2 regions of the Aliidiomarina minuta genome follow, and region 2 is predicted to be linked to the other one. Evidence: predicted binding sites of a transcription regulator. Region 2 holds the regulator's gene; the other holds the start of a gene.
What was found. The regulator FNR, encoded in region 2, switches genes on or off when oxygen is low (the NO sensors DNR and NnrR bind a similar motif). The targets are predictions, from matches to a motif close to TTGATCTAGATCAA.
Positions count from the first base shown of each region.

Region 1 (9,021 bases), 1.2 Mb from region 2:
CTCAGTCTGCGTGAAGTTGCCCGTGAAGCCCAGATAGCCCCCACTTCCTTTTACCGCCACTTCCAGAACATGGAAGAGCTGGGTTTAACTCTGGTTGACGAAGGCGGCCTGGCTTTACGTCAGCTCTTACGTCAAAGTAGACAGCGAATTGAAGACGGTGGTTCCATTATCAACGTTTCTCTGGAAACTTTTATGTATTTTGTCAGCAATCACACCAGTGTATTCCGTCTTCTGCTTCAGGAACGAAGCGGCACATCGCGTGAGTTCCGGGCCGCGGTTGCCCGTGAAATCGATCACTTTAAAGCTGAACTGGCTGACTACCTGGTTGTTGAACGGGATATGCAGCAGCGACTCGCTGAAGTGCAAAGTGATGCTATCGTGCGCGTAGTTTTCAGTGCCGGAGCGGATGCGCTGGACCTCAATCTAGACGAACGTAAGCACTTAATGCATCAAACTATGGTTCAGGTGCGCATGATAGCGCGTGGAGCATTATTGTTTAAGGACGATAATCACCTTTTGCCAACCAACGTCCACAACCCCGAAAAACCTGATCATTCCAGGTAGCACGAACCGTAGATGGATATGGCTCGCTGGTCCGTGGATCACGACATAAACCATCGGTAATCTGTACACGCATGCGGTCCTCACGAGTCTGGATATCGTAAGTCCACATATCCAGATAATAGTCCGGTTCACTGGCTGGCAGGCGTCGGTACTGCTCTTCCTGAGGCACTTCAAAGAAAACGTCTTTATCGGTTATTTTTAATAACCATTGTGGTTGCTCGCCCCGGGCCATGAAACGCAAGGGACCGCGCATATCAGCTTTAGCTTCTTGCCACTCTTCAGGCAATGGCCGCACTTCGCAGTCCGAGGTCTGATCGCCCCGGGTCCAGGTTGCGCTGTCTCCACGAAAACGAAACTCTGCATTTTCAGCGCGGAACACTTTCCCTACCTGAGTGCCACGATCCAGCCAGCGCGAACTGCGACTATCACTGATAACCACCCGAGCACCATAGAACTGGGCCAACACCTTCTCTCCATCGCAGGTCCACTCACTATAACTGGCACGCTCAGCCCCCGGGTTTCTTTCCAGAATAGGGGTTTGCTGGCACGCAACCAAAGACACTAAGGCACTGGCTGCTAAGATCGGTACTGCTTTCATAATTTCTCTCTCGTTGTCTATGCTATAGACACTTATTTTCGTTACTGGATTCGGCTAGCCAGTGAAGATTTACTTGCAAATAGCAAGTGCAAATAGCAAGCCATCTGAATTTCCTGTTACACTCAATAATGTAAATTCATAATCATAATAATTCAGGAGTTCTCATGGCCAGACTCATAACCTTCTGCCTGGGGGCCGCGCTAACTATCAGCGGTGCTGCACAGGCTAAAGAGATAACGCTACAGGATATAGTAGAAAGTAAACGGGTTAACCAGGCAATTGCCACCGCCAGCGGAAGTCATACCGCGTACACGCAGGTTCGACCACGTACAGCTTATGAGGAAGACGATGGCCCCTCACACGTAGAACTATACGTGCTCGATAAAGAAGGTGAAAGCATTCCTTTTATCACTGGCGAAGTTCGTATCGGTCAGATCGCCTTCAGTCACGATGAAAAATACATACATTACCTGTCCACTCGTGGTGACGATGAACATACCAACCTTTACCGCATTCCGCTGCGAGGTGGTGAATCCAGTAAGCTGCTCAAACACGCAACTGCTATCAGCAGTTTTTCACAGAGCACTGACGGTAGCTGGCTCGCTTTTACCACCCGTGAAGCTGGCCCTGAGAAAGCCGACGAACTAGCCAAAAAAGGTTTTCGTGCCGAAGTCTATGAAGAAGAACTGCGCATGGGCCAGGTCTTTATTCAGGACCTGAACGATAAAGATGCTGAACCTCAGCTCATTGAGCTGGACGAACATGTGCTGTCCGCCAGTGTTCGCCCTGAACATCAACAGCTTTTGCTACGCGTAGCTCCTACTCCCTTTGTCGATGACGACTTAATGCGCAGTTCTTTTGTCATCATTGATACCGAGGGTAACGAGATAGTTCGCCTCAACACTGAAGGTAAGTTAGGGCGTTCTGCGTTTTCAGATGATGGTTCACAACTGGCAGTTATTGGTGCTGAAGACAAACATGACCCGGCAGAAGGGCGTTTATATCATGCCAATCTGGAAACTGGTGAAGTACGTGATCTAGTACCCGGTTACGCAGGCCATATCCGTGATTTGCACTGGCAGGACAACCAGAACCTGTTGTTCATGGGCGAAACTGGCACCGAAACCGAAGTGGTCAGTATAAACCTGCAAAACAATGAGCGCAGCACACTGATTGCAAAAGGTCAGGTAATAATTTCCCGTCTTGCCGATAGTTCAGACAACGGTGACTTGACCCTGCTGGTTAATACACCTGCGCATCCATCCGAGGTTTATCGTCATAACGACGGCAATCTACAACGTCTGACCGACTCTAACCCCTGGTTAGCCGATGTGCGCCAGCCGCGTCAGGAAACCATAGTGCACGAAGCACGTGACGGTCTGCGCCTGGAAGGTATCCTGGTATATCCACTAGACTATCAGGAGGGACAGCAGGTACCCGTGATCATGGCCATCCATGGCGGTCCTGAGGCTCACATACGTAATGGTTGGAATGACCGTTACAGCACCCCAACCTGGTATGCTGCACAGCAGGGATACGCGACTTTCTTTCCGAACTACCGGGGCAGTACCGGGCGTGGTGTGAACTTCAGCAAGCTCGGTCAGAACGATTATGCTGGCAAAGAGTTTGACGATATCGTAGATGCCAAAGAACACCTGGTTGAAATTGGTCTGGCCGATCCGGATCGAGTGGGTATTACCGGTGGTTCCTATGGCGGTTATGCTTCTGCCTGGGGCGCCACTAAACAGACTGAGCACTTTGCTGCCAGCGTGATGTTTGTCGGTATCAGCAATAACCTGTCTAAATTCGGTACTACGGATATTCCAAACGAGATGCACCTGGTGCATGCGCGCAGCTATCCCTGGGATAAATGGGACTGGTATCTGGAGCGCAGCCCTATTTACTGGGCTGAGCAAGGACGTACCCCGCTTCTGATCATGCACGGCAAAGAAGACACCCGGGTTCACCCCAGCCAGTCTATGGAGCTTTACCGCTACCTGAAGGTGCATGACAACGTGCCGGTACGTCTGGTGCTTTATCCCGGCGAAGGTCACGGCAACCAGCGCACAGGTTCACAACTGGATTACGCAGAGCGTCTTATGCGCTGGATGGATTTCTATCTGGTGCAGCAGGCTGAAGGCATTCCGGATCATGAGTTACCTCATGCGGAACGACTGAACGACTAAAATCGTTGAAAGTACTCAAGCCCGGCTTTTAATGCCGGGCTTTTTTGTGGCAGATCAATACAGCTGAGCAACAAATTTCCTAAGCTAGGCTTCTACCCTAACCAAGGAGCTCACATGCCAGGTTTTCATTGGTCACCTGAACTTATTGCTAAATACAATATTAACGGACCCCGCTACACGTCCTACCCAACCGCACTGGCATTGCAGGCTCCTTTTTCTGAACAGCAGGTGCAAGAGGCACTTGAGGGTTCCGATGACCCGCTCAGTCTTTATGTGCATATCCCTTTTTGTCATGAGCTTTGCTACTACTGTGGTTGCAATAAAATAGTTACTCGCCATCAGCATAAAGCCGATACCTATTTAGACGCTTTACAGCAGGAAATGCGTTTCTACAAAACGCGGCTCGGCAAACGTCAGTGCCGTAACCTGCATTTAGGTGGGGGCACCCCGACCTTTCTGACTCTGCAACAATTAACCAGGCTTATGGAAATGCTGGCTGAAGAGTTAGCTTTTGATGCCCACAAAGCCGAAGAAGTCAGTATTGAGATTGACCCCCGTAGTTGTTCAAGAGAAAAATTAAGACACCTTCGCAAACTTGGCTTCAATCGGGTCAGTTTCGGCGTGCAGGACTTTAATGAACAAGTACAGATAGCTATCAACCGGGTGCAAAGTGAAGTACTGGTTGGCAACCTGATAGAGGAAGCCCGAAGCCTGGGTTTTAGTTCTATTAACCTGGATCTGGTATATGGCTTACCGCTGCAAAATACGGATAATTTCAGCTATTCATTGGACAAGGTCATTCAGTTAAATCCAGATCGCATCTCGCTGTTCAGTTATGCACACCTGCCGCAGCGTTTTGCGGCGCAACGTAAGATCAAAGACGCCAGCTTACCATCAGCACAAGATAAGCAGGCTTTGCACTTGCAGGGCATTGAAACCCTGGTTGCAGCGGGTTATCAGTTTATTGGCATGGATCATTTTGCCAAGGCTGATGACAGTCTCGCTCAAGCTCAACGCCAGGGACAGTTACAGCGTAACTTCCAGGGCTACACTACGCATGGTCAGGACGCTCTGTTAGGTTTAGGTGTGTCGTCTATAAGCCAGGTCAATGGCGTTATCTGGCAACATGAAAAAGATTTAAAAGACTATTACCGGCGCATCGAAAATGGACAACTGCCAGTGAATAAAGGCATTCACCTCACCCCGGATGATAAAATAAGAGCCGATTTAATCGCTCAGCTTATATGTCATTTTGAACTGAATAAAAGCGACTTTGCCGCTAAGTGGAGCATTCATTTTGATTTTTACTTTGCATCCAGTCTGGAAAAAATGAAGCCTTATATTGCAGACGGTCTGGTGCAGCTGAGTCATGATTCAATACAGGTAACTAACCACGGAAGGCTTTGGATCCGTATTATTTGCAGTGCCTTTGATGCTTATCTGGAAAACCAGCAGCAACAGTATTCAAAAGTTATTTAAGGAGTATGCAGGTGGGCGCTGAAGGTGTCATCGGCTTCTATTCCCATTGTTTCGCACACATATTGCATAGCCATGAAGGTTTCCGCCAGGGAGCATGAGCCGTTGCTCTTATGCTGAAAGCCGAGCGTGTCCAGTCGGATATGCCAGGTTGGAATCACTCCATGTTGAGCTAACGACTGTTTTACACATTGCTGTGAACAGCCATCTAAAGCCAGAATATTGCGCCCCGAACAGGCTATCTGCACATGTTTAGGCACACGCCCACCCACTCCGGCTATGCTCGACATGCAACCCAGTTCCTGATTGTGCAGCCAAAGTGCCAAATCATTGGCTAACTGCGCCAGGTTGGATGAACCTGAACATGCATAGACTAAAGGTTTGTCGGGTGAATTTTTAACACTCATAACTTGCTCCCTTCAAGAGGTTCCATGGCATCAGTTTATAGCTTTTGCCATATTCCGGATTGACCCATATCAAGGAGCCCACTTCGACAGGCAAATTGAGCTCAGCCAAATGCGGCAATGCCAGTTTGCGCCCGCCCCAGAATCAGCGCATGCACATCGTGCGTGCCCTCATAGGTATTCACCGCTTCCAGGTTCATAACATGGCGTATGACATGATATTCATCGGAAATGCCATTACCACCATGCATATCTCTGGCAGCACGTGCGATATCCAGTGCCTTGCCACAACTGTTTCGTTTGATCAGGCTGATGGTTTCCGGCGCCAGCTGGTCGCTGTCGGCCAGTCTTCCCGCCTGCAGGCAACCTAACAACCCCAGGCTGATTTCGGTCTGCATATCGGTTAATTTCTTCTGTATCAACTGAGTGGCGGCCAGAGGACGGCCAAACTGTTTGCGGTCCAGTGTGTACTGGCGGGCGGCATGCCAGCAGAATTCAGCCGCGCCTAAGGCACCCCAGGCAATGCCGTAGCGGGCTTTATTCAGGCAACTGAAAGGGCCTTTAAGGCCTTTGATATCGGGGAAGATATTGCTTTCAGGAACAAAAACATCCTGCATCGCAATTTCGCCGGTAATGGATGCACGCAAGCTGAACTTACCTTCAATTTTGGGCGCACTCAGACCCGGCATGTCTTTGTCCAGTACAAAACCGCGGATATCGCCGTCCAGCTTAGCCCAGACCACAAACACATCAGCAATAGGGCTATTGGTAATCCACATCTTGCTGCCATTCAGCAAATAACCGCCGTCTACGCGCTGCGCTCTGCTTTTCATGCTCGCAGGATCTGAGCCCGCATCGGGTTCGGTCAAACCAAAACAACCCACCCATTCGCCACTGGCGAGCTTAGGCAAATACTTATCCCGCAAGGCCTGGGTACCAAACTCATAAATCGGATACATTACGAGTGAACTTTGCACGCTCATAGCGCTACGATAACCACTGTCTACCCGCTCAACTTCCCGAGCAATCAAACCATAACTGACATAATTGACACCAGCACAGCCATATTTTTCCGGCAAAGTAGCACCCAGTAAACCCAACGCGCCCAGCTCGGTCATGATCTCGCGGTCGAAAACTTCATTACGGTTTGCCATCAGTATTCGTGGCTGCAACTTATCCTGACAGTAAGCCCGGGCGGTGTCTTCGATCATACGTTCATCATCGCTCAGCATCTGCTCCAGAACGAAAGGGTCCTGCCAGTTAAAAGTCGCCGCTTTACTACTCATTCTGCTTCCTTAATTCTATTTATGATTAACCATCATCCGGAGTATCCGCCCCAGCCTCGGGTTTAATTTCCCGGCGTTCAGTCTGCTGCGCCGCACGCAAACGTTTGCTATCAGTTACAAATCCCCAGCACAGACGAGTATTGTGCAAAACCGCTTGTTTACAAAAGTCCGGGCTGGATGTGGCCGTAGCATCTTCTATCAGAATGACATTGTAATCCCGAAAGCAAGCCTCTTCCATGGTAGTCGTAACGCACTGGTCCGTATTAATACCAGCAAATAATAGAGTACTGAAGCCCTGAGTCCTTAAAATCTGATCCAGGTGAGTGCCGTAAAAGCCACTGGTGCGTACTTTGTCCACAACGACATCCGAATCGCGTTGCTTTTGTTTTAACTCTTCTACAATCTCGGTGCCCCAGGTATTCGAAAGCAAAGCCTTATAATCGTTCATGGACTCGCCAATACCGCGCATTTTGATGCTTTTTTTATACTGATATAAAGTCGGCGGACCTAAATTCCTGAGGTCTTCGCGGTTCGCCCAGCCTATCCAGATAACCCAAAGGTCATGTTCACGCGCCCATTCTAGCGTACGTTGAATTCCAGGAATTGCGCTGCGACAACGTTCGGTAGCAAAACCCGCCTGATCCGCCCAGCCACTCTGACTACAAAAATCATTTTGCATATCAACAATGACCAGAGCCATGCGCCGGGTGTCTTCTATGATGGGAGTTTCATCTGTATGAATGCAGAATAACTTGCCAATGGGGCGATGATGAGGTGAGAGATCTATATGATCTGGCTCCAGATGCCAGCGTTCGCTGCTCGCACCCAGTTGCACACCACCTCGTTCAGTGGATTGATAAATTCTACGCTCTGACATAAGGATCCCCTGCGCTACACAAGTCCGTGCATTTCAGCGTAGGGGATCTTTTTAAAAGCGTCACTGTTAACGCTGTTTTAGTTTCCTAATAACTGCTGCATAACCTGCAGGTAACGGGCCCCTTCTTCACGGACTCTGTCATAATCCATGGTTTCCGAGCCCAGGTGCACTTCCTCAAGCACGTCCGCGGTTTGCGCCAGTTCTGTCTGCAATCGCTCTAAAGCGACTTCCAGCGTATAGGTAAGCTCATGTATCTGTACCATGTTTTCTGCTGATATATCTTCCTGCTGCAAGATAGTTGCTAGCTTTTGGTTATGGCTTTTCAGGTTACTGACAGCCTGCTCCAGCGAGTCTGCTGGCAGCGCTTCATAATGCTCAAGTCTGTCATCATGAGCCGTTGCTGCAGCCCCCCAAAGCAAAGCTGTAACCGCTAATACCCGTGCAATATTTGTCATCATTATCACCTATTCATAAGATCCAGAGGTAAGCAGATGATAATGATTATCATTTATTCATTCAAGCATTAATCAGGTATTTGCAATTACCCGCCAGATATCTTTCCAGCTTGGCTCTTTACCATACATAGTAATACCCAGCCGGAATAACCGCGCCGCCAGCTTACGTGCCCAATACAAGGTGGCCAGCATTAATCCCAGCGCTATCAGCCATTGCCACCAGGGCACGCCTACTTCAGCAACCCGAATTGGCATAGCGGCAAAAGAAGTGAGTGGAAACAGGCTTAAGAAAACAGCCAGTCCGCTGTCTGCCGAACCTATAATGGACAAGCTGACAATCACCGGTAGCATAGGTATAAACATCACAATGCTGCGCGACGAATGATTGGGATCATCAATGGTAGCAGCAAACCCAGCCAGGAAGCTGTTGACCAGTAGCAGCCCCAGCAACAGAAATACTATAGAGTTCAGCAGGATAATCAGACTTAAAGGAATGCTCAGCATGCCTCCTGCCACGATCATATGCATACCATTCATCAGTAGTAGCAACAGCAGGGCCGTAATCAGCATGGATTTAACGCTGTGCATAGTGACCCCGAGTATCTTACCGTCCATCCACTCCTGAGGGTGCAACAAGGTCAGTAGTTGCTCAGTCACACGCTGCTGTTTTTCTTGCGTAATAGCGGACATCAACAGGCCAAAGCCATTCATAACGCCGATAAATAACAGCAATAATATGCCACCGGTAATGAGCCCACGCCCACGCCGTTCTTCTTCTGCCGCAGCCGCATCTTCTTCCTCCAGACGCGAGGTGTAAACCATGTGAATATCCACGTCCTCAGTGTAGAAATCACGCTGCTCCTGAGTCAGTTCTAAAGATTCCAGCTTACGTTGCTGCATCCAGTCGGTCAGCACCGGTCTTACCTGATCCTGCCAGGAGGCGCTTTTCTCAACCTGTAAAGTTAAATCATAACCTTCCACTTCCAGCAGGCCATCCCACTCGTCGCCAAGCGACTGCAGGATACGCTCGCGATCGGCAGAATACATGCGTACAAACTCAACCTGCTGTGCGCGGGGCAACTCGCCCTCGGCTATCACTGCAATGCGTTGTTCGCTTTCAAAAAGACCCATAATGAAAGGCCAGAGCATGGCCAGAATAAAGCCACCGCCCATCA
Region 1 is NZ_PIPL01000001.1:1,802,832-1,811,852, forward strand. It holds gene fabR (HTH-type transcriptional repressor FabR) at 1-564, shown strand, start outside; gene CWE09_RS08680 (hypothetical protein) at 497-1,162, opposite strand; gene CWE09_RS08685 (S9 family peptidase) at 1,327-3,348, shown strand; gene hemN (oxygen-independent coproporphyrinogen III oxidase) at 3,463-4,827, shown strand; gene CWE09_RS08695 (putative zinc-binding protein) at 4,824-5,231, opposite strand; gene CWE09_RS08700 (acyl-CoA dehydrogenase) at 5,333-6,514, opposite strand; gene CWE09_RS08705 (cysteine hydrolase family protein) at 6,540-7,391, opposite strand; gene CWE09_RS08710 (DUF6746 family protein) at 7,469-7,849, opposite strand; gene CWE09_RS08715 (ABC transporter permease) at 7,919-9,021, opposite strand, start outside.
Region 1: the regulator FNR is predicted to act here: its motif matches at 5,291-5,304, upstream of CWE09_RS08695 (putative zinc-binding protein).

Region 2 (9,021 bases):
AAAAAGCGCTAGTATACCTGCCCACAGCAAGGGTTTAAATGCTATTCCGCCAGTGGTGATTTAAAGCCTTCGGGTTTTATCGCCAGGACATCACAATTAAGCTGCTCAATCACGTGTTCGGCGGTATTCCCCAACAAGGCGGCAGTAATACCGGTACGACCTATAGTACCTAATACCACCAGTTCGGCATCAAGCTCGTCTGCCAGGGCAGGTATCTGGTCCTCAGGCAAACCTTCGCGTACATGCAGGTTTTCTTCCAGCAGCCTGTGCTCTTCAGCTAATTTGCCTAATGATTCCTGATGATAATTACGCACATTAGCCTGATAATCGCTGGTATCGAATTCTGGAATTTCAATAGCCATGTTCAGCGGTGCAGTGGGGTAACAGTTAACCAGATGTAAGTGGGCCTCCAGCAGTTCACTCATGCCTTTAGCGGATTTAATAATACGTTCATTTAATGACTGATGAGGTTTATCATCGGCGCCGGCATTAACCGCAGCTATAACCTGGCCATGCGGAGGCCATTCATGCTCTTTAACCAGAAGTACGGGGCAGGGGGCTTTACGCAATAAATGCCAGTCTGTAGGCGTAAAAATAACACTCTGCAGTTTATCGTGGCGGTGAGTGCCCTTGATGATAAGATCATGTTTTTGCTCAAGAGAGGTTTTAATAATGGACTCAAACGGCCGATGATGCCAAACCACTTTAATATCCAGCTCCAATCCTCGGGTATCATAATCTTTCAATAAGTCTTCTACCCACTGCTCATGGCCTTCTACCAGTCCCGAACGCATTGATTCTCGTTCTTCACCGGACAACATGGTGGTCATTTCATAGGAAAAGTCATAGATTGAGAGAAAGAGAGTAAGTGAAGCTGACTGCAACCGAGCTAGCTTTAACCCTCTGTTCAGAGCTTTTTGTGAATCCGCAGACGGATCGAGTACAACTAAAATATTCTTATACATAGGGTGTCTCCTGATTGCTTCCCACCTGAGTGTAGCTGATCAAAGGCACTTCGCTATGATGTAGCGCAAGCTCTTAACTGTAAACCCGCTATATCCTGCAACCGCGGGCTGTCTTTAAGGAAAATAAACTTGCCGTCTACCGTAATACAGGATTCTCTGTGCAACTTACTAAGTAGCCGGCTCACCGTTTCTACCGTTAAGCCAAGGAAGTTTCCAATCTCAGCACGAGTCATGCTTAAACGAAATTCACGGGAAGAAAGGCCGCGGCTACGAAAACGTTCTGAGAAGTCGAGTAAAAAAGTAGCCAGGCGTTGTTCAGCACTTTTATTATTAAGTAATGACATCAGTTGTTTATCCGCACTTATTTCACTACTCATTAAACGCATAACCTGGCGCCGCAACAAGGGCAACTGGTCACTCAGGGTCTCCAGGTTTGCATAAGGAATTTCACAGACCATGGATGTTTCCAGTGCTTCAGAGAAACTACAATAAGTGGAGCTGTGAACTGAATCAAAACCAATCAAATCACCGGGCAGATGAAATGCCGTGATTTGAGCATCGCCGTCATTAGAAACGCTGTAGCTTTTGAAGCTGCCGGAGCGCACCGCATACAAGGATCGTAAAGGTTCGCCAGCCTGAAAGATCAGTTCGCCTTTGTGATAAGGGCGTTTGCGCTCAATAATATTATCCAGCTGATTGAGCGATGAGTCATCCAACGTGTAAGGTAGGCATAACTGACTGATACTACAGTTCTGACAATTGATATTGCTTACTACCCGAAAACGTTCTGACATGTTATTTCTTCCTTTAAATCAGTTCCATTGTTGCACAGCAACAGCACAGGTCATGATGCCGTATACCAACAATAAGATACCGGCGACCCAGCGAAAACCAGCAGAAGTCACCAAGGTACTCAGTTTGCGACTAAACACTCCGAAAATCAACATGGAAGGTAAAGTTCCGAGACCAAATGCCAGCATAGTCAGAGCACCGCCCTGGGGACTACCTGACAAAGCGGCCCAGGTTAGTGCGCTGTAGACTAAACCGCAGGGCAGCCAGCCCCACAACATACCGGCAATATACAAACGACCGGCACCGGCATTCGCCGGGAAATACCTTAGCAGGGGTTTAATCAAACGCCATAAATAAGCGCCAACGCGCTCCAGAAAGGCCAATGCCATCCAGACTCTGGTGATATACAAAGCAAGTAATATCATCATCAGTCCAGCTGCGAAACGCACTATAATTAAGGATTGATTGCTCACTTGAGTGATGGCAAAAATAGCGCTACCCAGAATAGCCCCGGCTAGCATATAAGAGGAAATACGCCCCAGATTATAAATCAACAGTCGCCATGGCGATTGATTCAGCCCCATAGCGCCCGCAAGACCACCACACATAGCAATACAGTGTCCACTACCGGCCAGCCCCATCAGAACGGCGGAAACGAGATCAATTTGCTGCATCGTCGTCCTGTTTGTTTGCCTTTTTGTTGTTTTTTTTCTGCGGCTCTTCTTCGTCCAGCAGGATATTCATGCCCTGACGTTCAAGATCATCAAACTGATCGTTACGGACCGCCCACCAGAACAGTGCTATCACCAGAATAACCAGAAGAATAGCGGCAGGCACTGCGATATGAATGATTTCCATGGTTAGCCTCCGCGCGGTTTTTTTAATAAACGTAATGAATTGGAAACTACTATGAGTGAGCTGATTGACATACCCAGCATAGCCCATAATGGACCCACATGACCGGTTACTGCAAGCGGCAGAATAACGGCATTGTAGCCCAGAGCCCAGGCAAAGTTCTGGCGGATAATAGCGCGCGTTAAAGTCCCCGTGTGTAATAACCCCTGCAAGGCATGCAAGCGGCCATTTAAAATGACCACGTCGCTACCAGCTTGAGCCAGCTCAGTGCCGGAAGCAAAGGTCACCGAGGCATCGGCCTGTGCTAACACCGGCGCATCATTAATACCATCCCCGACCATCATTACCGCGCCGTGCTGTTGCAGTTCACGTAAACTTTCCATTTTGTCTTTCGGCTGTAACCCGGCCCGAACATCTTCTATGCCCAGAATTTTGGCCATACTCATAGCCCGGTCCTGATGATCACCGGTCAGCATAATCAGCTTAAAACCTCGTTTCTTAAACCAGTTCACCATATCCAGTGCATCCGGCCTTAACTCGTCATCTACCTGCCAGGCCGCCAGAATTCCTGAACGATCACATAAATACACATTGGCCTGAGGCAGTGGTGACTGAGCATCTGGATGCCATTGCTGAATATAGTTCAAACTGCCTATTCGATAATCCTGCTCTTTATGCAAACCACTCAGTCCCTGACCGGGTTGGTTATCCACGTTGTCCAGCGAGACTTCCTGCACCGCGATCTGCTGGAAAGGGCGGGCCAGCGGGTGTTCCGAATACTGTTCGAGGGAGCGTGCGATAGCACTGTACTGCGATTCATTACCCACTTCCCGGAACCAGCTTTGCACCAGGCTGAAACGCCCTTGTGTCAGAGTGCCGGTTTTGTCCAGGCAGAGCGTATTGACCTTGGGTAATATTTCCAGGATTGCAGCATTTTTGACCAGTACGCCACTTCGGTTCAGGCGATTAATAGCGCCGCTCATCGCGGTCGGAGCTGCCAGAGCCAGGGCACAAGGGCAGGTGGCCACGAGCACCGCAAGGGTGACCCAGAAGGCGTCCGCTGGGGATAACAGCATCCAGCTTAAAAAGGTTAAACTGGAAACAGTCAGGGTGCCTATTACAAAATAACGACCGACAATATCAGCGAGACGGGCAAACCTAGGTTTCTGCTGCATAGCCGTGTCCTGAAGTGAGACAATGCCAGCCAACAAGGTATCCTGATGCGTACTTTTTACTTTCATGATCAGTGGTGACTGCTGATTTACGCTGCCAGCATAAAGACTGTCGCACTGTTGCTTGGCTATTGGCCGGCTTTCACCGGTAAGCAGAGATTCATCACACCAGGCTTGTTCGGAAATCAGTTCACCGTCAACAGGAATCGGTTCACCGGGCTTAACCCGGATTTCATCGTCCATCTGCAGGTATTTGACCATCACACGCTGCCATTCGTCATCATGCCGGCGCTCGGCAAAAGCAGGGATCAGCTTCATCAGGTTGGCAGCATTAGCGACCGCTCGATGTTTGGCCAGCAGTTCCAGGTAGCGGCCAGCCAGAAGCAGGAAGGCGAACATAGAAACACATTCATAATAAACTTCGCCGGTATCAAAAACAGTGGCATAAAAGCTGGCGACAAATGCCAGCATCATAGCCAGAGATACGGGGACATCCATGTTCACAGTACGTGCCCGCAATGCACGGATAGCGTTAGCGAAAAAAGGCTGGCAACTGTAGACAATAACCGGGGCGGTGAACAGCAAAGACACCCACCAAAAATAGAGACGATGCATATCATCAATATCATCGTAATAAAGACCAAAAGCCACCATCATGGTCTGCATAGAAGCCAGCCCGGCGACGCCCAGGCGCATGATATAGCTGCGTCTGGTTTTTTCAAAACTCTGTTCTAAATCGGCTTGCTGAAAAGGCAATGCACGATAGCCAACCTTGTGGATACTGGCCAGAATATCGCTTAGTTTAAGGGTTTCAGGCAACCATTTGACGTTGACCCTGTCCGTTGTCGCATTCACAACCACGTGCTGGATGCCGGACAGGCCTCTTAACTGCCGTTCAATAAGCCAGGCGCAGGCAGCGCAGGTCATGCCTTCTACAGCCAGGGTCACTTCATTGACGTCACCGCTGCGCACAAACTCGCGCTGAATATCCGGATCGTCATAGGCTTTGACCTGCTCATGCAGCGAGTCCAGCTCTTCAGGAACCAGTGCCTGAGGTACGCCTTCATCATCGATTTCACGAAACTTATAAAAATGAATCAGGCCCTGACTGACAATAGTATCGGCCACCGACTGGCAGCCATAACAGCACATAGGTTTGTCTTCACCGTCTATTTCAACGCTTAAGTTCAGTCCGGCGGGAACCGGCTGATGACAATGAAAACAACGCACTGCACTGCTCATAACCAATTAAATACCGTAATTATCAGGAACCAGTGAAAACGCACTGTCCTGTGGTAGTTGCACATTCTGACTGACACGCCATTCGTTGTTAAAGGGTTCTACAATAATGCGCCAGTGACCGGATATTGAACGTGGCAGTTCCTGGCGGTACATACCATCGCCGGAGTGGGGAACCCTTAATTCGAAGTCTTTATCATCCAGTGTCGGGTGATAAAAATTGACCTGCAGGGCGCTCCGGTTTTCAGGTTCAACACCATCAAAACGAAGCTGAATATAATCGTCATCAATCTCCACCAGAAAGGCAATGCCTAAATCTTCAGCGCGGGCTACTTTTTCCAGTTGCAGGTTAATGGTTCTGCCTTCGCGGTAATAATCATCGACCACCATGGATGCCGGGTTTTTATAGATTAACCAGGCAGTTACCCCGCAAGCGGTAATAACGGCTACTTTCATAGCAATAATGTACCAGGGCCAGAAGTGCTTATACCAGGGTTTAGTATCACGGTCTTGGGTTTGCATTTTTTTGTTTTACCTCTGTATGTAACTGCCAATATATTTATAAAAAAGCCCCGCGAACGGGGCTTCCTGCACACTCTGTCCTTGTTGAATCAAGATATTATTAGTCAGAAAGACTTAACACATAACCTGACAGTATCTGTACTTTGTCTTCGCCCAGAATGGTGTCCCAACGCGGCATCACACCATTTCGGCCATAACGCAGTGTTTCTTCAACCGCACGTTGTGAACCGCCATATAACCAGACATTATTGGTCAGGTCAGGTGCGCCCATTGCAGGATTCCCCGTTCCATCCTGGCCATGACATACTGCACAGGCAGCAAACCCTTGCTCACCAGCTCGTGCCAGCTGTCGGTCGACGTTACGGCCACTCAGACTTAACACATAGGCAGTCATTTCACGGATACCCTGTTCACCAAGCTGATCACCAAAAGCTGGCATTTCAGCGACGCGACCTTCCATTAAGGTTTTCTTAATGTCGGCAGGGGAACCGCCCCAGCTAAATATACCATCAGTCAGGTTAGGGAAGCCTATTGAGCCCCTGGCATCTGAACCATGACACTGCGCACAGTTTTGCAGAAACAGGCGCTGGCCGAGACGCAGGGCGTCAGTGTCCTGAGAAATATCCTCAATCGACATTTGCGCATACTGCTGAAAAATAGGACCGTACTGTTCTTCTGCTCGCGCTCGTTCGCGGTCATACTGCACGATCCGTCCTTCTTCTCTTGCCTGCTCAGTTGCCTGACGAGATTCTTCCAAAGAACGAATATCCTGGTTGGAGCTGGACCAGCCTAACAAGCCCTGGAAGTTACCCAGGCCAGGGTAGAGGGCGAGGTATAAAAACGCCCAACCAATGCAAATCCAGAACAAATAAGTCCACCACTTGGGCAACGGGTTATTCAGCTCGCTGATCCCGTCGAATTCGTGGCCCATGTTCTCGCCTTCTTCGACATCCGTATAGTTTGTCATGTTCCAGCGCAGCAAAATGATTAGCGCAATCAAATGGCCTAATGTCAGAACAATAATCCATCCACTCCAGAAGCTACTCATCGCTATTTGACTCCCGTTTTTTATTCTGATCTGACTTCACTCTGGCTTTATCTTCCTCAAAGATAGAGTTCGCATCATGATCAAATTTATCTTTATTTCTGCGACTGTAGGCCCACCAAATGACGATGATAATTACGCCAAAGACCAGCAGTGTATAAAACGCGTGAAAAGTTGGTCCACCCATAATAGCTACCTTAGTGAAGTGCCTAGTGACTGAAGATAAGCAATCAAAGCTTCCATCTCGGTTCTGCCTTGCACATCTTCTTTCGCGGACGCAATGTCTTCATCCGTATAAGGCACACCGAAACGACGGAAAGTCTCCAGCTTGCGAGCGGTCAGACGACCATCCAGCTTACGTTCATCTAACCAGGGATAACCAGGCATATTGGACTCAGGAACCACCGCTCGTGGATCCATCAGGTGAACGTAGTGCCATTCGTCACTATAACGACCACCAACGCGGGCCAAATCAGGACCGGTACGCTTGGAGCCCCACAGGAAAGGGTGCTCCCATACCGATTCGCCCGCTACCGAGTAATGTCCATACCGCTCAGTCTCGGCACGGAAAGGACGAATCATCTGACTGTGACAGCCAACACAACCTTCACGGATATAGATGTCACGACCTTCCAGCTCCAGCGCCGTATAAGGGCGCAGATCTTTGACCGGTTCATTGACCTGATCCTGAAAGAGCAGGGGAGTGATTTCTACCAGGCCACCAATAGAGATAGCGACAATAGATAACACGGCAAACCAGCCAACATGTTTTTCTACTAATTCATGTCTGTTCTTTTTCATGACTCAGCGACTCCTTAAACCGATTGTGCAGCTGGTAATGGCTCGCTCTTACGAACCTGGTCACTGCGCATTGTTCTATAAACGTTGTACGCCATGATAAGCATACCAGCGACGACGAAGACACCACCGACAAAGCGCACGAAATAGAACGGATAAGATGCTTCCAGGCTCTCCACGAAACTGTAGGTCAAAGTACCGTCAGAATTCACTGCACGCCACATCAGCCCCTGAGTTACACCTGATATCCACATAGCTACGATATAAAGTACTACACCAATAGTATGTAACCAGAAGTGGGTATTGATCAGCTTGATGCTGTACATGCGTTCGCGCTCAAATAATACAGGTATCAGATGATAAATAGCGCCGATACTGATCATAGCGACCCAGCCCAAGGCACCTGAATGCACATGGCCGATAGTCCAGTCTGTGTAGTGAGAAAGCGCGTTGACGGACTTAATCGCCATCATCGGACCTTCAAAGGTGGACATACCGTAAAACGACAGTGAAACAATCAGGAAACGTAGAATAGGGTCGGTACGCAGCTTATGCCAAGCTCCGGACAAGGTCATAATACCGTTGATCATGCCCCCCCAGGAAGGTACAAAAAGTACCACGGACATCACCATGCCCACAGATTGTGCCCAGTCAGGCAGCGCTGTGTAGTGCAGATGGTGAGGACCCGCCCAGATATAAATCGAGATTAGTGCCCAGAAGTGAACCACCGACAAACGATAGGAATAAACCGGACGCTCAGCCTGTTTAGGCACAAAATAATACATCATGCCCAGGAAACCAGCGGTTAGCAGGAAACCTACGGCGTTATGCCCGTACCACCACTGCATCATAGCGTCCACTGCACCTGAGTAGATGGAATATGACTTAGTGAAGGAAACCGGAACGGCCAGATTGTTACCAATATGCAGTAAAGCTACGGCAATGATAAAAGCACCGTAGAACCAGTTAGCCACATAAATGTGAGAAGTACGGCGAATAGCCAGGGTACCAAAGAACACAATAATAAAGGCAATCCAGACGACTGCAATTAAGATCGATATTGGCCACTCCAGTTCAGCGTATTCTTTACTGGTAGTTATGCCTAATGGCAAGGTAATCACTGCTAAAACAATGACCGCTTGCCAGCCCCAAAAGGTAAATGCTGCTAATTTGTCGGAAAATAGCCGCACCTGACAGGTTTTTTGTACTACATAATAAGCAGTCGCAAAAAGCGCACTGGTACCAAAGGCAAATATAACTGCATTGGTATGCAATGGGCGTAACCGGGAATAGGTTAACCAAGGTGTGTCAAAATTGAGGGCAGGCCATACGAGTTGTGCTGCAATGAGCACCCCTACGGCCATACCAACAATCCCCCAGATAATAGTCATGACAGTAAACTGCTTGACCACTTTTAAATTATAGTTAGTTTCTTGTGGAATAGTTTGGCTCATCGTGTACGTCCGATACTATTAAAAATCCAGTGCATTTTACGAGTTTTGGTAGTGAAAATATAGCGAATGCGATGGATTTAATGATTTCCATCAATGTACTGAGTACTATATACACAATACGCGACTGTCAGAGGAAAAGATTCAACTCAATGTTAACATTCTCAAGTACTTTACGCATC
Region 2 is NZ_PIPL01000001.1:590,098-599,118, forward strand. It holds gene uspE (universal stress protein UspE) at 42-965, opposite strand; gene fnr (fumarate/nitrate reduction transcriptional regulator Fnr) at 1,019-1,759, opposite strand; gene CWE09_RS02845 (sulfite exporter TauE/SafE family protein) at 1,778-2,431, opposite strand; gene ccoS (cbb3-type cytochrome oxidase assembly protein CcoS) at 2,418-2,615, opposite strand; gene CWE09_RS02855 (heavy metal translocating P-type ATPase) at 2,618-5,026, opposite strand; gene CWE09_RS02860 (FixH family protein) at 5,033-5,545, opposite strand; gene ccoP (cytochrome-c oxidase, cbb3-type subunit III) at 5,646-6,593, opposite strand; gene CWE09_RS02870 (cbb3-type cytochrome oxidase subunit 3) at 6,586-6,777, opposite strand; gene ccoO (cytochrome-c oxidase, cbb3-type subunit II) at 6,783-7,391, opposite strand; gene ccoN (cytochrome-c oxidase, cbb3-type subunit I) at 7,406-8,842, opposite strand; gene CWE09_RS02885 (hypothetical protein) at 8,992-9,021, shown strand, end outside.